Regions from separate parts of the Pseudomonas rhizozeae genome, predicted to be linked through region 2. Evidence: predicted binding sites of a transcription regulator. Region 2 holds the regulator's gene; each other region holds the start of a gene.
What was found. The regulator sigma-54, encoded in region 2, starts transcription at its own class of promoters, with help from an activator protein. The targets are predictions, from matches to a motif close to ANTGGCATNNANNTTGCTNT.

Region 1: a site for sigma-54 is predicted at 4,937-4,956, ahead of RG836_RS13485 (sigma 54-interacting transcriptional regulator). Genes of this name have one in related genera too.
Region 3: a site for sigma-54 is predicted at 2,113-2,132, ahead of RG836_RS03505 (circularly permuted type 2 ATP-grasp protein). Genes of this name have one in related genera too.

The regions. Positions count from the first base shown of each region.
Region 1 is NZ_JAVLSB010000043.1:34,509-42,251, reverse strand. Features, by position in the region: gene RG836_RS13515 (GMC family oxidoreductase) at 1-651, opposite strand, end outside; gene RG836_RS13510 (alpha/beta hydrolase) at 956-1,717, opposite strand; partial or broken gene RG836_RS13505 (response regulator transcription factor) at 2,073-2,261, shown strand; gene RG836_RS13500 (Lrp/AsnC family transcriptional regulator) at 2,270-2,779, opposite strand; gene RG836_RS13495 (1-aminocyclopropane-1-carboxylate deaminase) at 2,946-3,962, shown strand; gene RG836_RS13490 (transketolase) at 4,105-4,569, shown strand; gene RG836_RS13485 (sigma 54-interacting transcriptional regulator) at 5,063-6,001, shown strand; gene RG836_RS13480 (RNA polymerase sigma factor) at 6,194-6,715, shown strand; gene RG836_RS13475 (polyamine ABC transporter substrate-binding protein) at 6,922-7,743, shown strand, end outside.
Region 2 is NZ_JAVLSB010000007.1:77,241-84,983, reverse strand. Features, by position in the region: gene RG836_RS01560 (hypothetical protein) at 18-455, shown strand; gene RG836_RS01555 (superoxide dismutase) at 457-1,068, shown strand; gene RG836_RS01550 (ZIP family metal transporter) at 1,098-1,991, shown strand; gene RG836_RS01545 (HPr family phosphocarrier protein) at 2,052-2,327, opposite strand; gene rapZ (RNase adapter RapZ) at 2,343-3,200, opposite strand; gene ptsN (PTS IIA-like nitrogen regulatory protein PtsN) at 3,203-3,667, opposite strand; gene hpf (ribosome hibernation-promoting factor, HPF/YfiA family) at 3,680-3,988, opposite strand; gene RG836_RS01525 (RNA polymerase factor sigma-54) at 4,062-5,555, opposite strand; gene lptB (LPS export ABC transporter ATP-binding protein) at 5,743-6,468, opposite strand; gene lptA (lipopolysaccharide transport periplasmic protein LptA) at 6,468-7,016, opposite strand; gene lptC (LPS export ABC transporter periplasmic protein LptC) at 7,003-7,575, opposite strand; gene RG836_RS01505 (KdsC family phosphatase) at 7,582-7,743, opposite strand, start outside.
Region 3 is NZ_JAVLSB010000018.1:85,837-93,579, forward strand. Features, by position in the region: gene RG836_RS03485 (YkgJ family cysteine cluster protein) at 1-79, shown strand, start outside; gene RG836_RS03490 (START domain-containing protein) at 121-729, shown strand; gene RG836_RS03495 (hypothetical protein) at 871-1,104, shown strand; gene RG836_RS03500 (ribonuclease E inhibitor RraB) at 1,318-1,662, shown strand; gene RG836_RS03505 (circularly permuted type 2 ATP-grasp protein) at 2,164-3,573, shown strand; gene RG836_RS03510 (alpha-E domain-containing protein) at 3,587-4,537, shown strand; gene RG836_RS03515 (transglutaminase family protein) at 4,534-5,343, shown strand; gene RG836_RS03520 (c-type cytochrome) at 5,927-6,733, opposite strand; gene RG836_RS03525 (acetyl-CoA C-acetyltransferase) at 7,333-7,743, shown strand, end outside.

The DNA of each region.
Region 1 (7,743 bases), on a different contig from region 2:
TCGGCGCGGCTTTACGTAAGCCCGGTAGAGGGAATGGCGCTGGCCATTCTTGACGATAAGATCGTTGATCGCCGCACCGCCTCGGCCCTCCATCATCACGCCATTCGGGTTGTCGTAGGTCGGCAATCCCATCTCGGCGGCGGCGCTGATCATGGCCGCCGCAATGGGTTGCGCCTCACGTGCAGGGGCGACGTGCACCGGTCCGCCGCTGCCTCGGCGTGCCGGATCGGGGCTGCCCCAGTAGTCTTCGACACGCTGGTAAATCTTCAGGACCGATGCGTAATTCCAGGCCGGATCATCGCTCTCTGCGGCGAAGTCTTCCCAATCGTTCTTATGGCCACGAGCCCACACCATGACATTGACGCTCGATCCGCCGCCCAGGCCCCGACCCATGTTCAGCGGGATTTCCCGACCGTTGAGATGCGGGTTGGCCGCGCCGGAAAAATTCCAGTCGCGTTTGCCGCCCAGGTTCAGCGGCCAGTTGGCCGGTTCCAGCACATGGGGATGCTCGTCGTCGCCACCGGCCTCAATCAGCAGTACACGTACTTCGGGGTTTTCCGCCAATCGACCGGCGACCACTGAACCGCTGGTGCCTGCGCCGCAGACAATGAAATCAAAATGGCTGTTTTGCCGATCAGCAGTGGAAGTCATCGTCCGATCTCCAGCAACTGCGCGGCTTTGGAGATGACCACCGTTCCGGTGAACGTTGAATTTTGCGGTACGACACACATGACATTGTCTCTCTTGGATTCGCTGTTGGACGTCGCCTGAGGCCGACTCAAGGCATCGATGTGCCGGCGAATCTCGCCTGCGGGGAATGAGTGGGAAGGGCTGGGAAAAAGGTTCCGTGACCACGGGGCGGACACCGCCACCGACGGATGCCAGGATTTTTTCAGGCAGATGCAGAGCAGCTCCAATCAAGGAGCTGCTCTGCATCCGGAGTCGTGCGCTGGCGTTACTGACCCTTTTGCACGGCCTGAATGATCACCTTGGCGACGTCCGCAGGCCGGGATTGCTGCGGCACATGGCTGGCGTCGATTTCGCTGGTCTGGGCGCCGATTTTCTTGGCGAAGGCGCGCTGCAGATCTGGCTGGATCATGCGGTCTTCCTTGGCCACGATGTACCAGGATGGCTTGCCTTTCCACGCGGCGGCGCTGGTTTTGTCGTCGAAGGCCGAGGCCCGGATCGGCCCTTGGGTCGCGGTCATCACGGCGGTTTGCTCGGCCGTCAGATCCTGGGCGAAGCCGGTGGCCATGCCTTGGGCAGTCATGTACAGGAAGCCGTTTTTGTCAGCGGCGATGTCTTTCACGCCGGACGGCGCAGGGTAGTCCTTGCCCAGATCTTTACTGGCCTGGCCGGCGTCCGGGGCGAAGGCAGCCACGTACACCAGGCTGCGGACTTTCTTGTCGGTGCCGGCCTGGCTGATCACCGTGCCGCCCCACGAATGCCCGACCAGCACCACGTCGGAGTCCTGGTTGTTCAGTACGCGTTGAGTCGCGGCCACATCGTCAGCGAGGGAGGTCAGCGGGTTTTGCACCACCGTGACCTTGATGCCTTCAGCCTGCAACAGCGGGACAACCTTGGCCCAGTCGGAGCCGTCGGCGAAGGCGCCGTGGACGATGACCACGGAGGGCTGCGCAGAGGCGGCATGGCTCGCGCCGACGAAGGCCGAGCAGGTGACAGCGAGGGCGAGGGCGAGAGCCTTGGGTTTGAACATGATGCGATCTCCGGTAGGGGGTGAGCGCAGTTTCAGTGTTCTTCGGTGGCTCAGGTATCGGTCATTTATCCGAGTCTCGGTGATCGGCGCGGATTTTGCGGGGTCGCGTAATAGTGCATGCAGGGGGATTGGCACTTTTAGTGCGTTGATAGGTCATTTTGCGCAATAAAATTATTATTGAAACGAATAAGAGAATTTATCGATTGTTTTGAGACCGATCTTTGCAACACGTATTAAACGGTTTTTTCTTAATATGGACGTCACCAAGCAGGCGAAAAACCAGCGCCTGGACATCCACCCATCAAGGAGTGCCGTCATGAACACCAATACTTTCATCAGCAATGCCAGCGGCAGTCCACTGTCCGAGCGCGAAACCCAGATCCTGCGGTCCATCAGCACCGGCGGCAGCAACAAAGACGTCGCGCGCCAACTGGGCATCAGCCCAAGCACCGTGCGCACCCACGTCGAAAGCGTGTTCCGCAAACTGCAATGCTCCACCCGCGCGGCAGCCACGGTGAAAGCCCTGACCCAAGGCTTTATCTGAGCGGACCGCTACAGCGGGATTCGCGGCGTCGACAGCACCTGGCGCAAGCCCATGAACGAGCGAATCTGCCGCACCCCTGGCAGGTACAGCAGTTGCTCGGCGTGCAGGCGGTTGAAGCTGTGGCTGTCCTTGGTGCGCAGCAACATGAAGTAGTCGAATTCGCCGGTGACCACATGGCATTCCATGCACGCGGTGACCTTCTGCGCGGCGGCTTCGAACGCAGCAAACGACTCGGGCGTCGAGCGATCGAGTACGACGCCGATCAGCACCACCATGCCAGCGTCCAGCGCCTCGTTGTCGAGCAGGGCGACGATGCCGCGAATCAGGCCGGCTTGCTTGAGCCGTTCGACGCGGCGCAGGCAGGCCGGGGCGCTGAGCTTCACTTTGTCCGCGAGCGCGACGTTGGAGATCGAGGCATCCACTTGCAGGTGCTTGAGGATGGCGCGGTCGGTGCGATCCAGCACCAGAGGCTCTGCGGCGGCTGCTCCTGACTTCTTTTGGTTATTTATTGTGACCATGGCCAGATCCACATAATTAAGTAATGGTTTTTGTTGATTGGATAAAACAATAGTTCGTTTTTGTCGTGAAACTTGCAACACAAGATTTCGTTTTATTTCTTAGTATTGATCCGGTCGAAGCCCGGCCAATCGAGCCTCGATGACCAACCATCAGGGAGCCTGCGTTATGAACTTGAATCAATTCAAACGTTATCCGTTGACCTTCGGCCCTTCGCCGATCACCCCCTTGAAGCGTCTCAGCGAACACCTTGGCGGCAAGGTCGAGTTGTATGCCAAACGTGAAGACTGCAACAGCGGCCTGGCCTTCGGCGGCAACAAGACCCGCAAGCTCGAATACCTGATTCCCGAGGCGATCGCGCAGGGCTGCGACACCCTGGTGTCGATTGGCGGCATCCAGTCCAACCAGACGCGCCAGGTCGCCGCGGTGGCCGCGCATCTGGGCATGAAATGCGTGCTGGTGCAGGAAAACTGGGTTAACTACTCCGACGCCGTGTACGACCGCGTCGGCAATATCGAGATGTCACGGATCATGGGCGCGGACGTGCGGCTGGATGAGGCCGGCTTCGATATCGGCATTCGCCCGAGTTGGGAGAAAGCCATGAGCGATGTGGTGGAAAGCGGCGGCAAGCCGTTTCCGATACCCGCCGGCTGTTCCGAACATCCTTACGGCGGCCTGGGCTTTGTCGGTTTCGCCGAAGAAGTGCGGCAGCAGGAACAGGCGCTAGGCTTCAAGTTCGATTACATCGTGGTCTGCTCGGTGACCGGCAGCACTCAGGCTGGCATGGTGGTCGGTTTTGCTGCCGATGGCCGCTCGAAACAGGTGATCGGCATCGACGCTTCCGCGAAGCCCGAGCAGACCCACGCGCAGATCCTGCGCATCGCCCGGCACACCGCCGAACTGGTGGATCTGGGACGTGAGATCACCGAAGCAGATGTCGTGCTCGATACGCGTTTTGCTTACCCGGAATACGGCTTGCCCAACGAAGGCACGCTCGAGGCGATTCGCCTGTGCGGCCGGCTCGAAGGGGTGCTGACCGATCCGGTGTACGAAGGCAAATCCATGCACGCGATGATCGAGAAAGTGCGGCGCGGAGAATTCCCCGAAGGCTCCAGAGTGCTCTATGCGCATTTGGGTGGGGTGCCGGCGTTAAATGCCTACAGCTTTCTGTTTCGTAATGGTTGAGTGATCGACCCGCCAGTGAACGATGGTGAGGTGCGCCTGCTCGTGCTGACTTTGTTCGATAGACAGCGTAAAAGTTGCCTTCGAGCAGGCGATACATCAACAACCTACCGGGGCGCACCACCCCACTATCGAGGACTGGCACATGCAAGCGATTTCACCCTCAGCCATCTGGATCAAAGAGCCGCTGGCCGATGTCGCCGTGGTCATCGTGATCAGCGCTGCGCTGCCCGATTATTTCCTCAAGCGGTTACAGGCTGCCATTGACGGCTGGGACCAAGTGGCGTACCTGCGGGTCGAGCATCCTCAGGAACTGCGGGACAACTGGCTGCGGGTCGAGGGTAATCCGATGGAGTCCAGGCCCGACGCCTGCAGTGAGGCGCATCACTTGCTGCGCTCGGTACCACCGAATTGCTATCTGCTGGATGTTGAAGTCGAGGCAGCGCCTTGCCTCGCCTGGCTGGGCTCTGTGCTGGGACACAAACTGCGCGTGGTTGAGCTGAAAGACCCCGCCGCGTCTGCTGCTGCCGAGGATGCGCAGGTCGAGCAGGTGCTGTCCGCCGTTCGAACCTTGGCGAAAATACTGTTGCAGGAGCGATGCGTGCTCTAACTCAAAAACCAGGCAGTCTTTTAATGATTAAAGGCATTACAGAGAGGAGTTACCGAATCTGGAAGTTGAAGTTGGATTTGCTCAAGTAGTGAGTGGTGCGAAGTAATCAACCAGTTCCATTTATTTGTTGTTATCGGGTTTTATTTATCGCGTCGGCACCGTCTAGTTCTATTTTGCACGTGCTACCTCAATACGTTGAATTGTGACGCGGGTTGCACTTGTTGCTACTCGGGGCGATTGACATGCAGCTGTCCGAATGTATTCTCGGGCCACTAATCCAATCAGCCCATAAAACATTTAGTTTCTGAGTCAGAGGCTCAAAATCATGTGCGCATGACCGATTTTGCGTCCTTGCTAACAATGTTGTTTCGGAATGTATCTTTCTTTAACTGTTCGATGGGTTGTTGTCGCTGATGGCTTCAAAGTATTCGCGGTGCGTTGTTTCGTGCTTCGGACAGGGCCTTATCACGCTGTGCCGATCGCGAGGTTGCAAATGGGTGTTTACGATTATTTTTACTGCGGCTTGAACAATGTTGCCGAAGTGCCCGACATCAAGGCTATCGCCCGAAGCACGGCGCGGCTTGGGATAGACGTGTTGCTCACCGGGGAGACGGGCACCGGCAAGGACACCCTGGCGCAACGCATTCACTCGCTGTCGGGGCGCAATGGCGCCTTTGTCGCGACTAATTGCGCGGCCATTCCCGAATCGCTGGCCGAAAGCGAGCTGTTTGGCGTGGTCAACGGCGCGTTTACCGGCGCCAGTCGCTCACGCAAGGGCTACATCGAAGCGGCGCAGGGCGGCACCTTGTACCTCGATGAGATCGACAGTATGCCGCTGTGCCTGCAGGCCAAGTTGCTACGCGTCCTTGAAGTGCGGGCGATTGAGCGGTTGGGTTCGACCACAGTGATTCCGCTGGACCTGTGCGTGATCGCTTCGGCTCAGCGTTCGCTGGCGGAGTTAGTGGAGCAGGGGGCCTTCAGGCGCGATTTGTTCTTCCGCCTCAACGTCCTGACGATCCGTCTGCCGGCATTGCGCGAGCGCCGCGAGCAGATTGTCCCGCTGTTTTCCCAGTTTGTGGCCGCCTCCGCGCGAGACCTTGGTTGCGCGCCAAAACCGCTGCCGGCAGCACTGACACAAATGCTGCTGTGCCACGGCTGGCCAGGCAACATCCGCGAACTCAAATCAGCGGCCAAGCGCTTTGTGCTGGGGCTACCTTCCCTGGGCATCAATACCGCCGCCGCTGCGCAGGGACGTTCATTGAAGGGGCAGTTGCAAGTCATCGAAAGAATATTGATTCAGGAAGCGTTAAAGCGCCACGGGCACTCAATAGATGCCGTCAGTCTGGAACTGGGAGTGCCGCGCCGCACGCTGTACCACCGGATCAAATCGCTGGATGTCTTGGGCAAATCCGCCGCGCTCAAGGGGCGGTGAAGTATGTAGCGCTGGTGTGCATGAATACGCAGAGTTCAACAGCAGTTTATGCAAACTCTTGCACAGCTCAGCTGATTGCTGCAAATAAACGCCATATATAACAGGCACTTATTTATTGCCTGGTGTTGGCACACATATCGCTCTTACCGCTGGACTTGCCGTCATTAGGTTTTGTCCATGTGTGGTTTCAACATGATCGATTACCCGGCTGACACGTCCGTCCTCCGGCAGCTCGATCACCAGTTAATGCAAAAAGTACGATTGTTCATCAAAGCCAGAGTCGCCAACCTCGATGACAGTGAAGACTTGCTACAGGCGACCTTTCTGGAAGCGCTGCGTAACGAACATAAGTTCCGCAATGATTCATCGTTGCTGACCTGGCTCTGCGGGATTGCCTTGAACTTAATTCGCAGTCATTTCAGGCGCCTCTACAAACAACCTTTTCATGAGGACCTGCAGGACAGAGAAGTGCTGGACATGGCTGACAGCCGAGACCTGGTGGCCGACGTAGGCAGGTTCCGTGAGTTAGAGCGCGTGGCCCAGGCACTGGAAGGCATGCCGACGTACATGCAGGAAGTGATTCGGGTGGCGATGGAAACCGGCGGCAATTATCTGGATACCTCGGTCCAGCTCGGCGTGCCGATCGGCACCGTTCGCTCACGCCTGTCACGGGCGCGGGTGCTGCTGAGGCAAAAGGTAAGGAACGTTGAGTGAATCGGTCCGGCGGCAGTAAGGGCTTGAAAGCAAAGGAACTTGTTTGGCTTTCCCAACCACGCATTAACGAGGTCGGTTGCCACGTCGCTGCCTGGCCTGTCGAGTGGCGGAGCTCATCCGATGACTCGAACCGCACGCCAGACCTACCGAACGAACAACGGACCCGAACACATCCCATGAACGCATCACCGGTAAAGGCATTCGGTATGAAGATAGCTGGCAAAACCCTCCTGGCCCTGTCGCTGACAGGCGTGATGGCAAGCGCCGCCCAGGCGGACGACAAGGTGCTGCACGTCTACAACTGGTCGGACTACATCGCTCCGGACACGGTCAAGAAGTTCGAAGCCAAGTCAGGGATCAAGGTGGTTTACGACGTCTTCGACAGCAACGAAACCCTCGAAGCCAAGTTGCTCGCGGGTAAGTCCGGCTACGACATCGTCGTGCCGTCGAACAACTTCCTGGCCAAGCAGATCAAGGCCGGCGCCTACCAGAAACTCGACAAATCCAAGCTGCCCAAGTGGGCGAACCTCAACCCTGAACTGCTCAAAGCCGTGTCCGTCAGTGATCCTGGCAACGAATATGCTTTTCCGTACATGTGGGGTTCGATCGGCATCGGCTTCAACGCCGATAAAGTCAGGGCTGCCCTGGGCGCTGACGCCCCGACCAATTCCTGGGACTTGCTGTTCAAACCGGAAAACGCCGCCAAGCTGAAAGCCTGTGGCATTACTTTCCTCGATTCTCCGACCGAGATGATCCCGGCGGCGCTGCACTACCTCGGCTATCCGACCGACAGCCAGGACAAAAAACAACTGGCCGAAGCCGAGGCGCTGTTCCTGAAAATCCGTCCTTCGGTGCGTTACTTCCATTCGTCCAGATACATCTCCGACCTGGCCAACGGCGATATCTGCGTGGCCGTGGGCTACTCCGGCGACATCTACCAAGCCAAGGCCCGCGCGGCTGAAGCCGGTGACAAGGTCCAGGTCAGCTATGCCATTCCGAAAGAAGGCGCCGGCACGTTCTACGACATG
Region 2 (7,743 bases):
CGCTTTGGAGGCTCACCATGGAGCACTGGAAACGCACGATCGAAAGGGCAAATCGCTATTTCATGCAGGGCGAACTGGTCGATGCCCGAGAAGCTTATCTGCAAGCCCTGGCGCTGGCGCAGGTGTTGTTCGAACGCTGGGCCAACGCTGACGAAGCGGTAGCGGCCATCGTGATTTCCCATCACAACCTGGCGGACTTGCACTTGCGCCTCAACCAGCCAGAGGAGAGCGCCGAGTATCTGTGCGCGGTCCATCAACTGTTGCTGCAGACCATGCAGTCGCCGCGACTGGCCCCGGCCCTGCGCGAAGCCGCGTTGCGCCACAGCAGCAAGACTTACGTCGAGCTGCTGAATTTCATCAGTGAACACGGCGAGTACCCACGCACTCACCGCTTGCTGCTGGTCGATGCCGCATCGGCCCGTCACCGCACCCCTCATCATTATGGAGTCCATTGACATGGCTTTTACCTTGCCTGCTTTGCCCTACGCCTACGACGCCCTGGAACCGCACATTGATGCGCAAACCATGGAAATCCACTACACCAAGCACCACCAGACTTACATCAACAACCTGAACGCTGCGGTCGAAGGCACCGAGTTCGCCGAGTGGCCGGTGGAAAAACTGGTCGCCAGCGTCCAGCAGTTGCCGGAAAAACTCCGTGCGGCGGTGATCAATCAGGGCGGCGGACATGCCAACCATTCGCTATTCTGGGAAGTGATGGCGCCTAACGCGGGCGGTCAACCGGAGGGCGCGCTGGCCAAGGCGATCGACGAACACCTCGGTGGTCTCGATAGCTTCAAGGAAGCGTTCACCAAGGCTGCACTGACTCGCTTCGGCAGCGGCTGGGCGTGGCTGAGCGTGACACCGCAGAAAACTCTGGTAGTGGAAAGCAGCGGTAACCAAGACAGCCCGCTGATGAACGGCAACACACCGATCCTTGGCCTGGACGTTTGGGAGCACGCCTACTACTTGCGCTACCAGAACCGTCGTCCGGAATACATCAATGCGTTCTATAACGTAATTAACTGGCCAGAAGTCGCTGCACGCTATCAGGCCGCACTGGCTTAAGTCTCTAGAACAAGAATCCAAGGCCGACTATGGGCACTGAAACACTGGCAATCAGCAGCGGGCGAATGTTTCGCTATGCGTTGGGCTCACTGTTGCTGTTGGCGGGCATGACGCTGCTGGTGGCCAAGGGATTGACCTGGCTGGAGATGGAGCCGCGTTTGCTGCGGGCTTTGCAAGGTGGCGCGATCTGCGCGCTGGGTACGGCGTTGGGCGCCGTTCCGGTGCTGGTCATCCGCAATATGCCCATCGCCGTCAGCGATACCTTGCTAGGGTTCGGCGCCGGTGTGATGCTCGCGGCCACGGCGTTTTCGCTGATCGTCCCAGGCATCAGCGCGGCTGAAAGCCTGGGGCTTACTCCCTGGGCGGCCAGCGGCCTGATCTGCTTTGGCATCATGCTCGGGGCGTTCGGGCTGTTTCTGGTGGACCGCAAAGTGTCCGGCGCTTCGCCCGAAATGCTGGTGGGCACGCCGGAGCGACCGGTGATTCCTCCGCGGATCTGGCTGTTCGTGTTTGCGATCATCGCCCATAACATCCCGGAAGGCATGGCGGTCGGCGTTTCTGCTGGTGGCGGCATGCCGGATGCCGACAGCCTGGCCATGGGCATCGCTTTGCAGGACGTTCCCGAAGGGCTGGTGATTGCGCTGGTGTTGGCCGGGGCGGGGATGTCGCGGGTCAAGGCGTTTCTGATTGGCGCGGCGTCAGGTCTGGTTGAGCCGGTCTTTGCGCTGTTGTGCGCCTGGCTGGTGAGCCTGGCCGAGGTAATATTGCCGCTGGGTCTGGCCTTGGCAGCCGGGGCGATGTTGTTGGTGGTGACCCATGAGGTCATTCCCGAATCGCGGCGCAACGGCCACGACAAACTGGCCAGCCTTGGCCTGTTAGTCGGGTTCTGTCTGATGATGGTGATGGATACAGCGCTGGCCTAGCGCCTCGCAACGCTGGCTGACTTCGAGGGGCTGCATTGCGCGGCCCCTCTTTCATTCAGGCTATTCGCCTTCATCAAAGTAGTTATTGATCAGCGCCACCAGTGCATCCAGCGCTGCCTGCTCTTGCTCGCCTTCGGTGCTCAGATAGATCTTGGTGCCTTTACCGGCCGCCAACATCATCATCGCCATGATGCTTTTGCCGTCCACCGTGGTTTCGGGTGTCCGACCCACCCGGATGGAGCAATCCTTGAACTGACCGGCCACGCCGACGAATTTGGCTGATGCTCGGGCATGCAAACCCAGCTTGTTAATGATCTCAATTTCCAGAGCGGGCATCGCGGTGTGGATCCTTTAGCTAAGGTCGCGGTGGCGGACCTGGACATTCTTAAGGGATTGTTGCAGGGCCTGGCCCAAACGTTCGGTCAGGTAGACGGAGCGGTGATGCCCGCCGGTGCAGCCAATGGCCACGGTGACATACGCGCGGTTACTGGCGGCAAAGCGTGGCAACCATTTATTCAAATACGAATAGATATCCTGGAACATTTCCTCGACATCCGGCTGCGCCGCCAGGTACTCGGCCACCGGGGCGTCGAGGCCGGACTGGTCACGCAGTTCCGGTTTCCAGTAGGGATTGGGCAGGCAGCGCACGTCGAACACCAGGTCGGCATCCACCGGCATGCCACGCTTGAAGCCGAATGACTCTACCAGGAACGCGGTGCCCGGCTCTGGCTGGTTCAGCAGGCGCAGCTTGATCGCATCGCGCAGTTGATAGAGGTTCAACTGCGTGGTGTTGATTTTCAGGTCGGCGAGATCGGCAATCGGCCCCAGCAGGGCGGTTTCGTCATGGATCGCCTCGGCCAGCGACCGGCTCATGTTACTCAGCGGGTGGCGACGACGGGTCTCCGAAAAGCGCTTGAGCAGCGTTTCCTCGTCGGCGTCCAGGTACAGCACGTCACATTTGATATGTCGGCTGCGGACTTCTTCGAGCAGGGAAGGGAAGCGCGAAAGGTGGCTGGGCAGATTACGTGCATCGATCGACACGGCCACCAGCGGTTGCGCCAGTTCGGTGTGGATCAAGGCGCGCTCCGCCAATTCCGGCAGCAAGCCGGCGGGTAGGTTGTCGATGCAGTAGTAGCCGTTGTCCTCAAGGACATCGAGCGCCGTACTTTTACCCGAGCCTGAGCGGCCGCTGACGATGATCAAGCGCATGGTTACTGACCGTTTTGCTCGTCCAGGACAACCTGATACAAGGCTTGATTATTCGGGGCGCTGCGCAGTTTTTCACGTACTTCCTTGCGATCGAGCATGCTGGCGATCTGGCGCAACAGCTCCAGGTGCGCATCGGTAGCCGCTTCCGGGACCAGCAGTACAAACAGCAGGTCGACCGGTGCGCCGTCGATGGCGTCGAAATCGATTGGCGCGTCGAGGTGCATCAAGGCACTGACGGGCATGGTGCAGCCTTTGAGGCGGCAGTGGGGAATGGCGATGCCGTTGCCAAAACCGGTGGAACCCAGTTTTTCACGGGCGACCAGGCTCTCGAAGACGTCCTGCATGGCCAGATCAGGCACCTCGCGGTGGATCAGGTTCGCAATTTGTTCGAGGGCTTTCTTTTTGCTGCCGCCCGGCACGTTCACAAGGGAACGGCCGGGGGTCAGGATGCTTTCAAGTCGGATCATGGGTGGGGAGTGTTAACGACCGGTCGCGCCCTGGAGGAGGCTCTGGGTCTTTTCCTTATGCTTTTTGAGTTGTTTGTCCAGCTTGTCGGTGAGTGCGTCGATCGCTGCATACATGTCGGTATGCTCAGCGTTGGCGACCACTTCGTTGCCGGGAATATGCAAGGTGGCTTCGATTTTCTGCTTCAACTTCTCGACTGTCATCGTGACCTGCACGTTGGTGATCTTGTCGAAATGCCTTTCTAATCGTTCGAGTTTCTCGCCGATGTAGGTGCGCAGGGGTTCGGTCACTTCCAGTTGGTGTCCACTGATGTTGACTTGCATACAGCTTCTCCTTCGTTGCCAGTGCATAAAGCGGTAGACCTGATGGTCTACCACTGGAACGCTGTGGCGTGGCTTACATCAACCGCTTGCGTTCGCTCGAAGGCGCGATCCCGAGGGACTCGCGGTACTTGGCGACGGTGCGGCGAGCCACCTGAATGCCTTGTGCCTCCAGTAAACCAGCGATCTTGCTGTCACTCAACGGCTTTTTCTGATTTTCCGCGGCAACCAGTTTTTTGATGATCGCGCGGATCGCCGTGGACGAGCATTCGCCGCCTTCGGAGGTGCTGACGTGGCTGGAGAAAAAGTATTTCAGCTCATATATGCCCCGTGGGGTATGCATGAATTTTTGCGTGGTCACCCGTGAAATGGTCGATTCGTGCATGCCCACCGCTTCGGCGATGTCGTGCAGGACCAACGGCTTCATCGCTTCGTCGCCGTATTCCAGGAAGCCGCGCTGATGCTCGACGATCTGCGTAGCCACTTTCATCAGGGTTTCGTTGCGGCTTTGCAGGCTCTTGATGAACCAGCGCGCTTCCTGCAACTGGTTGCGCATGAAGGTGTTGTCGGCGCTGGTGTCGGCGCGACGGACGAAACCGGCGTACTGGGCATTGACCCGCAAGCGCGGCACCGACTCTTGGTTCAGCTCCACGAGCCAGCGTTCATTGTCCTTGCGCACGATCACGTCAGGTACAACGTATTCGGCTTCGGTGGATTCGATCTGTGAGCCCGGGCGCGGATTGAGGCTTTGCACCAGTTCGATGACTTGGCGCAGCTCGTCTTCCTTGAGTTTCATGCGACGCATCAACTGGCTGTAATCGCGGCTGCCGAGCAGGTCAATGTAATCGCCGACCAGGCGCTTGGCCTCGGCCAGCCAAGGCGTTTTCGCCGGCAGTTGACGCAATTGCAGTAGCAGGCACTCGCCCAGGTTGCGAGCGCCGATGCCGGCCGGTTCGAATTGCTGGATGCGGTGCAGGACGGCTTCGATCTCATCCAGCTCGATGTCCAGTTCCGGGTCGAAGGCTTCGAGGATTTCCTCAAGGGTTTCGTCCAGGTAGCCCTGATTGTTGATGCAGTCGATCAGAGTGACGGCGATCAGGCGATCAGTGTCGGACATCGGCGCCAGGTTCAGTTGCCACAGCAGGTGGCTCTGCAAGCTTTCGCCGGCGGAGGTGCGGGTAGTGAAATCCCACTCGTCGTCATCGTTGCTGGGCAGGCTGCTGGCGCTGGTCTGATAAACGTCTTCCCAGGCGGTATCGACCGGCAACTCATTGGGGATGCGCTCGTTCCAGTCGCCTTCCTCGAGGTTGTCCACCGTCGGGGCGCTTTCCTGGTAGGAGGGTTCCTGGATATCGGTGTTCGGCTTCTGCTCGACATTGTCGGCCAGCGGGTCAGCGTTATCGAAGTCGTCGCCTTCTTCCTGGCGTTCGAGCATCGGATTGGACTCCAATGCCTCCTGGATTTCCTGTTGCAGGTCCAGGGTCGACAATTGGAGCAGGCGGATGGCCTGTTGCAGCTGAGGTGTCATCGTCAGCTGCTGGCCCATTCTCAAGACTAGCGATGGTTTCATGGCAGGGGCTTAACACCTTATTCGCCGGCGCACATGCGCCATCCACTACAGGGCGCCGGAGCGCCAAACATAAGCAAATTATATGCCTGAAACCTCGGTGTTTGCCTAGAGCGCCGTAACAATAAAAAACACACCAAGTGTATTAACTGTCCCGGGCGCTCTGACGACTCGCCAGGCCTCGCAATGCTTACAGGCGGAACTCGTGGCCCAGATACACTTCCTTGACCAGCTCGTTGGCCAGGATAGTGGCGGAATCGCCTTCGGCGATCAGTTGGCCATCGTTGACGATGTAGGCGGTCTCGCAGATATCCAGGGTTTCACGGACGTTGTGGTCGGTGATCAGCACGCCAATGCCCTTGGCCTTGAGGTGATGGATGATCTGTTTGATGTCGCCCACCGAGATCGGGTCCACGCCGGCGAAGGGTTCGTCGAGCAGGATGAATTTCGGTGCGGTGGCGAGGGCGCGGGCGATTTCTACGCGGCGACGTTCACCGCCGGACAGGCTCATGCCCAGGTTGTCGCGAATGTGGCTGATGTGGAATTCCTGCAGCAGGCTTTCCAGTTCCTTGCGACGGCCGGCCTTGTCGAGTTCCTTGCGGGTCTCGAGGATGGCCATGATGTTGTCGGCCACCGACAGTTTGCGGAAGATCGAGGCTTCCTGCGGCAGATAGCCGATCCCGGCCTTGGCTCGGCCGTGCATCGGCTGGTGGCTGACGTCGAGGTCATCGATCAGCACACGACCCTGATCCGCCTGCACCAGGCCGACGATCATGTAGAAGCAGGTGGTCTTGCCGGCGCCGTTGGGGCCGAGCAAACCGACGATCTGACCGCTGTCGATGGACAGGCTGACGTCGCGCACGACCTGGCGGCTCTTGTAGCTCTTGGCCAGATGCTGAGCTTTCAGGGTTGCCATTAAGGGGCCTTCTGCTCGTCAGTTTTCTTTTTCGGCTGGATCACCATGTCGATGCGCGGGCGCGACTCGGTCACCTTGCTGCCGGTGGCACGGCCGGCGCTGGCGCGCTTGGTCTTGGTGTCGTAGACGATTTTTTCGCCCTGTGTAACGTTGCCGTCCTTGTCGATGACCTTGGCGCGGTCGATCAGTACGACGCGATCTTGCGCGGCGTGGTACTGGATGGTAACGCCGTAGCCCTGAACAGGCTTGGTGTCACCCGCGGTCTGCAACTGCTCGAAGTAGGCCAGATTGCCCACCGAGGTCACTACGTCGATGTCGCCCGTTTGGGTGCGAGTGATGGTCACGGTGTTGCCGGTGACCTTCATCGAACCCTGGGTAATGATCACGTCACCGGTGTAGGTGGCGATGCCTTGCTTGTCGTCCAGTTGGGCGTCGTCGGCCTGGATGCGGATCGGCTGTTGCTGATCGTTCGGCAGAGCCCAGGCGCTCACGCTTCCCAGTGCTGCGCTCAGACCGAGCAAAATAGGGAGGGTTTTAACGAGCCTCATACTGTCCTCTTACGTTCGATAGCAGGTGTATCCTGCTTTCTTTCAAATACGCTTTCATTCCCTTGCCAGTCGACACGCCACCAGCGCCGTCGATTCTAACGGCTTGTTCGGTTTGCGCATATTGCTGCTTGGGGAACACGGTCATACGACTGCTGGTAATGATGGTCTGGCGGTTTTTCGCGTCGGTGCGCGCGATGCGTACCGAGTCGATCAGCTCCACTTCGGTGCCGTCCGGATTGACCTCGCCGCGCAAGCTCTGCACGTGCCAGGGAAACTCGGTACCACGAAACATGTTCAAGTCCGGGTTGGTCAGCAGGGTCACTTCGGTGGCCTTCAGGTGCTCGACCTTGTCGGAAGTCATCTCATACTGCAACTTGCCGTCCGGCAAGTACTGCTTGCTGTGGGCGTTGATCGCGTAATAGTCGATCGCCGTTTCGTCGACCTTGGCCACCGGCTGGTCGAGAAAGCGTTCCGGGCTGATGTTCCAGTAACCGACCGCGGCAAACAGCGCCGCGATAATACCGAACACCAGGATGTTTCGAATCTTTTTACTCAGCATAAGCACTCACAGGTACGCGGCATTGGCCGTTTCAAGTCGGCCCTGGGCGCGCAGGATCAATTCACAGAACTCACGGGCGGCACCTTCGCCCCCCCGGGCCTGGGTAATACCGTGGGCATGCTCGCGCACGAAACCCGCGGCATTGGCCACCGCCATGCCCAGCCCTAC
Region 3 (7,743 bases), on a different contig from region 2:
TGATCCTGAGGTGTGCGGCACCAGCAGCGAAGAGGCCATCCGGTTGATCGGTTGGTGGGAAGCCGCGACGGCCGCGTAGATGTGTCAATCAACGGAACTTCAACAATAAGGAATACAACCATGGGTTCGCTGCATCGTATCGCTGTCCTCGTCGGCCTCACGGCTGTGCTCGCCACCACGGCAGCCCAGGCCGAGGAGTGGAAGGAAGCCAAGAATCAGGACGGCATCAAAGTCTCGTTGAGCGAAGTTCCGGGCTCCGATTACAAGGCGTATCGCGGTGTGACCGTGATGAAAACCACCATGGCCAAACTGCGCGCCTTGCAGGAAGACGTCGCCGCGGCCTGTGCCTGGATTCACGAATGCAAGGCGCAGAAACTGCTCAAGCACGAAGGCGACCAAAGCTGGACCTACACCCAGTTCAACACGCCTTGGCCCGTAACTCCGCGCGATTCGGTGCTGCACGTCACCACCGTCGAAGGCGCTGATGGCAGCCTGACACGCAACCTCGAAGGCGTGCCGACCTACATTCCGGAAGAAAAAGGCTTCGTTCGGGTGAAAGAGGTCAAAGGCTTCTGGAAGTTCGTGCCCAAAGGTGCTGATCAGATCGAAGTGACTTACCAGGTGCACACCGAACCGGGCGGTAGCGTGCCGGCCATGGTCGCCAACAAGTTTGTGGTCGATGCGCCGTTCAACACGCTCAAAGCCTTGAAGGAACGTGCCGAGAAGTAACTTGGACGTTTGCGAAGAAACCGCCCTCGTGGCGGTTTTTTTTGCAGCGCCGATGGGTAGATCCGGTTGAACAATGCACCGTTGCGCAAGGTCGAGATACAGGTAAGAAGCCCACCAACGGGTTTTATCGAGGAGGCACCGATGCAAAAGTGGAAAGTCACTTTCGTAGATGATCACGAAGAACAAATGGAAGAGGTGTTCGAGAGCGAAGAGCGTCCAAGTAACGAACAGGCCGCCAAACTCATTCGTGCTCGTCGTCTTCCTGTCGTGGCGGCTCTGGACCTCAATGACCTGGAAGGTCGCACCGATGATCCCACGGTCAAAAGCCTGAAGACTCAGAACAGCATTGAAATCCTCAGCATCACGCCGGTCTGAACCTCTCCTGAACGATTCCATAACAGACCTTGGCAGCGGCTCTCCCTTAGGGCTACTCTGCAAGTGAGATCAGCGAACGGATCGCTAAGGTCTGGTCTTGTCAGCTACATGCTTGTTTCCCGACGGTCCTTTGCTGGCCGTGTCGCCTTCACCCCTTGGTGTCGGGCGTTGGGAGTACGGAAAGTCTATCCATCGGATTGAGGAGGACGTTTCATGAGCACAACAGCCTATCAAGAAGACATCAGTACCAGTGTGCTGCGCCGCATGAAAGAAGGCGGTTTCGATTTTTCCCGTTTCCATCCCATCGAGTTCTACGCCATTTTCCCGGACGAGGAGCGGGCGCGCAGGGCGGCAGGTCAATTTCAAGGTGAATCACTCAATGCGCAGGTCAGCGCGCGCGATGATGGCGCGTGGTATCTGGAATTGAGCAAGGTGATGTACGCCACTTACGGCGGCATTGGTGATTTCGAGCAGGACTTCGAAGCGGCCGTCGAACCTCTGGGCGGCGTCGTCGAAGGGTGGGGCGTCAAGCAGGAGGTCCGTGGGCGACTCGCCTGACATTATGAACAGCGTCATTCACTCAGCCTCGGCTGACCTTCGGGTCGGCCGTTTTGCTTTTTCGCTCCTCGAAAGCGGCCCGGAACGTCATCGCAAAACCTCGAAACAACAAACTCCGGGCAAAAAAAGGCCACCCAAACGGGTGGCCAAAAGGGAAGATCGGAAAGGAGCAGGAACCGATCAGGCTTGATACAAAGGGGCGCAAGCGCCATTCAAGAATGTGGGCTGAGGACTTCGCGGCGCTTGGCCTGGCGAGGATTTTTCAGCGGATGCGCGGATTATGGGGAGCGATCCCCGCGCAGTGAAATCAACTGTGACTATGCTCCTGATAGAGCACTGCATTGCTTCGCAATGAAGCGGGGGCGATCGGGTGGGGGCATTTGTCGCACAGGAATGGTGCGGCACCTGTGGCGCGTTTATCCAACCGATTGAAATCAAAGCGTTTCTGCCGATGGCACGGGCCTTGCGAAGCCTAGATGTCCGGGTGACAAGGAGTACGGCATGATCCGCACCTATTTTGATGAGATGTACGATGCTGGCGGCCAGGTCCGTCCGCATTATCGGGAATTCGCCCGATGGCTGGCCGAAACGCCGGATGAGCTGCTGGCCCAACGGCGACGCGAGGCCGATCTGTTATTCCATCGCGCCGGGATTACCTTCACGCTCTACGGGGACGAGCAGGGCACTGAGCGCCTGATTCCCTTCGACACCATTCCGCGCAGCATCCCTGCCAGCGAATGGCGGATCGTCGAACGCGGCTGCATCCAGCGGGTCAAGGCGTTGAACATGTTTCTCGCCGACCTCTACCACGAGCAGCGCATCATCAAGGCCGGCATCATTCCGGCCGAGCAAGTGCTGGCCAACGAACAATACCAGTTGGCGATGCAAGGGCTCGACCTGCACCGCGACATCTACTCGCACATCTCTGGCGTCGATTTGGTGCGTGATGGCGATGGCTCGTATTACGTACTTGAAGACAACCTGCGCACGCCGAGCGGCGTGAGCTACATGCTCGAAGACCGCAAGATGATGATGCGCCTGTTCCCCGAGCTGTTTTCGGCGCAGCGCATTGCGCCCATCGATCACTACCCGAACCTGCTGCTCGACACGCTGAAAAGCTCCAGCCCGATCGATAACCCCAGCGTCGTGGTGCTGACGCCTGGGCGTTTCAACAGTGCGTTCTTCGAACACGCTTTTCTCGCACGGGAAATGGGCGTGGAACTGGTGGAAGGCGCGGATTTGTTCGTGCGTGACGACAAAGTCTTCATGCGCACCACCGATGGCCCGAAAGCGGTCGACGTGATCTACCGTCGCCTTGACGACGCCTTCCTCGATCCGCTGGCGTTCAATCCGGACTCGATGCTCGGCGTGCCGGGCCTGCTGTCGTCCTATCGCTCGGGCAACGTAGTGCTGGCCAATGCCATCGGCACCGGGGTGGCGGACGACAAATCGGTATATCCGTTCGTGACCGACATGATCCGTTTCTACCTCGACGAAGAGCCGATCCTGAAGAACGTGCCGACTTGGCAATGTCGCAATCCCTCTGAACTTTCCCACGTGTTGGCGAATCTTCCAGACTTGGTAGTCAAGGAAACCCAAGGCTCCGGCGGTTACGGAATGCTGGTGGGGCCGGCGGCCACCGCAGCGGAAATCGAACTGTTTCGCGAGCGCATCAAGGCCAAGCCCCACGCGTACATCGCGCAACCGACGTTATCCCTGTCGACGTGCCCGACCTTTGTCGAAAACGGCATTGCGCCGCGCCACATCGACTTGCGCCCGTTTGTGCTGTCTGGCCGTGAAACCCGGGTCGTACCCGGTGGCCTGACCCGAGTGGCCCTGCGTGAAGGCTCCCTGGTGGTGAACTCCTCCCAGGGCGGCGGAACCAAGGACACCTGGGTGGTTGAGGATTGAAGGATGCCTGCCAATGTTAAGTAGAACTGCCTCGGATCTGTATTGGATGTCGCGTTACCTGGAGCGGGCGGAAAACCTCGCCCGGATGCTCGACGTCAGTTATTCGCTGTCGCTGATGCCGCAGGACGGTCGCGGCGACGGTTTGCACGAGTTGGCCATGCCGTTGTTGATCACCGGCACCCTTGAGGACTACCTCGAACGCCACGGTGCGTTGCACGCCGAACGCTTGCTGCACTTCTTCGCCCTTGACGCCGCCAACCCGGCCAGCATCTACAGCTGCCTCGGCGCCGCTCGGGCCAGCGCCCATGCGGTGCGTGGGCGAATTACCGCGGACATGTGGGAAAACATCAACTCCACCTGGCTGGAAATTCGCGGCATCGCCGAGCAGGGTTTGAGCCGCTACGGCATGAGCCGTTTCTGCGAGTGGATCAAGGAACGTTCGCACCTGTTCCGTGGCGCGTCCTACGGCACCATCATGCGTAACGATGCGTTTCGCTTCATTCGTTTAGGGACTTTTATCGAGCGCGCCGACAACACCCTGCGCCTGCTCGATGCCCGCTACGAAATGGCCGGTGACCAGGCCGAAGCGGTCAGTGACAGCACCGCCCACGCGTATTACCAGTGGAGTGCCTTGCTGCGGGCCTTGTCGTCGTTCGAGGCCTACACCGAAATCTACCGCGATGCGCCGGGTGCCCGGCATGTCGCCGAGCTCTTGCTGCTGCGTGCCGATGTGCCGCGTTCCCTGCGTGCCTGTACCGAGGAGATCGACCAGATCCTCGCCAGTTTGCCGGGTGCTAACGGTCGACCGGCACAGCGCCTGGCCGCCGAAATGGACGCGCGCCTGCGCTACACCGGCATCAACGAAATTCTCGACGAAGGCCTGCACGCCTGGCTGACCGAGTTCATCCCGCTGGTGCGCCAGTTGGGTAACGCCATACACAGTTCCTACCTGGAGGCTGCATGAGACTTTCCATAAGCCACGAGACCACCTATCACTACGAGGATCAGGTGCGGGCGAGCATCCAGTACCTGCGGTTGACCCCTCACGATAGCGAGCGCCAGCATGTCCTGAGCTGGCAACTCGACCTGCCACGCCCCGTGCGCGCGCAGCTTGATCCGTTCGGCAACATCCTTCACGTGCTGACCATGGACGAGCCTCATGAAGCGATCGTGATTGGCGCCCGTGGCCAGGTCGATATCGATGAACTGCGCGAAGCCGAGCATGAGAGCCAATCGGCGCTGCCGTTCCTGCGCTTTACCCGGCTGACCGAAGCGGACGAAGCCTTGCGCGGATTTGCCGACAAGCAATGCAAGAAGCGCCGCGACCGTACCGCGCTGATCGATTTGATGCACAGCTTGAACCAACACATCACCTACACGCCGGGTTCCACCGAAGTCGACACCAGCGCGGCGCAGGCCTTCGCCGGGCGCGCGGGCGTGTGTCAGGACCACACCCACGCGTTTATCGCCTGCGCCCGAAGCCTGGGCATCCCTGCGCGTTACGTGTCGGGTTATCTGTACAGCGAGAACAGCGAACACTTGGCGAGCCACGCCTGGGCAGAGGCCTGGCTGGATGACGCCTGGTACAGCTTCGATGTGACCAACGAACTGGCGCGCCCGGAGCGCCATTTAAAACTTGCCGTAGGTCTCGATTATCTCGACGCCTGCCCGGTGCGCGGCATGCGCCGTGGCGGTGGCTGCGAGCAGATGCACGCCAAGGTCTTCGTCTCGCCAACGCCGCTGCCGATGATCTCGGTGCAGGAGCAGTAATCGCAGCACCTTGCGAGCAGGCTGAGCACGATCCCCCTGTGGGAGCGAGCCTGCTCGCGAAGGCGTCCCGACGAAGGCGCCGAGCCTGCTGGCGAATTTCTCGAAAACACCGTAGATCCCTGTGGGAGCTTGGCTTGCCAGCGATGGCTTTTTACCAGGCACTAGAGATTTCGCAGGTGTACATATCCATTCCTTGGGTAATGGCCTCTATGGGTTCCGCTCTTACAGCGGGTTACTTGGAAAAGCGCCAAGTAACCAAGCGCTTGATCCCCTCCATTCGGTGCCTCGCCCAGGCTCGGCATGCCTTCACTCCGGCCTTGCTCCGTGGGCCCGCCGCCATCGGCCATCCCTGGCCGGGGGCGGCTAACCCGGCGTCCTGCCGGGTTGTCCACTGCGCAAGACCTGCGTTCAGCCTCTGGTTAACGGGGCAGGGCAGATCAAAAGCCAGATCAAAAGCACAGCGCCCGAGGCGGCCTTAAAGCCGACCTGGTCTCGGGCGGTACGCGTTTCCCCTGTGGGAGCGAGCCTGCTCGCGATAGCGATCGTCCATGCAGCCCAATGCTTGAAGCTTATGGCTCGGAGCTCAACGCTGCACCTTCCGCCCGGCCATGTGCGTCAAATATTCCACTAGCTTATCCAGGTCCCCGGCCGGTAATACTGCTTCGCTAAACCCGGGCATTTTCGCTTGTGGCCAATGCCGCAAGCTCTGCGGGTCGCGGATGTAGCGCTTGAGGAAGTCGGCGCCGAAGTATTCGGTGGGGCTGAATGGAATGTTCAAATCCGGGCCAAACTGCGCATCACCTGCGCCATTTAAACGGTGACAGGCCAGGCAATTTTTCTGGAACAGCGCAAAGCCCTGACTGACCGGATCATCCGCTTTCAACGCCGGATCGGGCAGCAGGGCAGGGAAGCGCTCCGCCACTGGTGCCAGGCGCTTGATACTGGAGACTTGGAACGGCCACTGCTCCGGGCTGATATTGGCGGCCTCGGGGTGCGTCCATACCAGGTAAAAAGGCCCGGCGCTGGGTTTGTCTGCTGACAGTCTTGGCCACGGCTTGGCCGGGTCTTCGATCGCTAGCCAGGCTTGCGCGCCTTCGGTGTTGAGCAATGGCGCAGCGGGCATTTCTGCAGCGAAACCGTCGAGTGCCACCGCTTGCAGATGGTCGTCTGACTTAATCCCAGTCAACAAGGCAGCCACCGGCACGGCGCGGTAAGTCATCGTGCGCTTGTAGGAAACGTCGTTGCTGACAGTAATTGTTTTGACTTCTGAGTGCTTGAGCAGCGCCTCGGTTTGCCAGGTGTGACTCTGTGCGCCCAACTCGAGAGTGAGTTGGGCGGCAAACAAGGGCGTGCTCAACAGCAAAGCCCCGAGCAAGGTAAGCGCTTTCACGTAATGACCGTCATGTCGTGGGTGTGCCGTAAAGGTTGGCACACCCGCGCACGACGGGGATAGCGAGCCGTTCACATTTCAGTGGGTCGATGGACCATCAAGACACGCGTCAGCCTATGACCTTGGTGAGATTGGGCAAGATCAACAACAGTGTAGTAGCGAAGAGAATCAGTCCTGCTTGACGAACTTTCGAATGTTTGAACATGGCTTGACCGCCTTTTTTGTTATTTGCTGATTGCCTGCCTGGTGGAACTCCCTGGCGGCAGACGCTGAACATCCTGTCTGACGAGCGTCTCGGCAAAACCCGACAACGATCTCGTACAAGTTCACCTTAGGGCCCGCGTCACTTATGGCTTAGATCCATTTCATATGGAAAGCTTTATGGAAGTGATTAAAAACGCATGAGGCCTATCGCCAGCTTCTTGCCCGCCCTTTGGCTAGACAGTTCCGTTGTGGAAATAGATGAATCGATTAGCCGGCTACCGTTCGTCTGAGCGCGAGCGTCAACGCGCATGAGCACTGCGGTCATTGAAACCTTCGCTCGACGGCGAGATGGTGGGGGCTGCAATTATTCATCTGCCCAGCGGTTCGAGGACGTCATGACCCAAGCTTTGATATTCGATGCGATACGTACCCCCCGTGGCAAAGGCAAGGCCGACGGCGCCTTGCACAGCGTCAAGCCGGTGAACCTGGCGGCGGGGCTGCTGCGGGCGCTGCAGCAACGCAACGACCTCGATACCAGCCAGGTTGACGACGTCGTGCTGGGCTGCGTGACGCCCATCGGCGATCAAGGCTCGGACATCGCCAAGACCGCCGCGCAAGTCGCTGATTGGGACGTCAGCGTCGCCGGAGTGCAGATCAACCGGTTTTGCGCGTCGGGCCTGGAGGCGGTCAACCTCGGCGCGATGAAGGTCCGCTCGGGCTTCGAAGACCTGGTGGTGGTCGGTGGTGTCGAGTCCATGTCCCGCGTGCCCATGGGCAGCGACGGTGGCGCCTGGGCGCTGGACCCG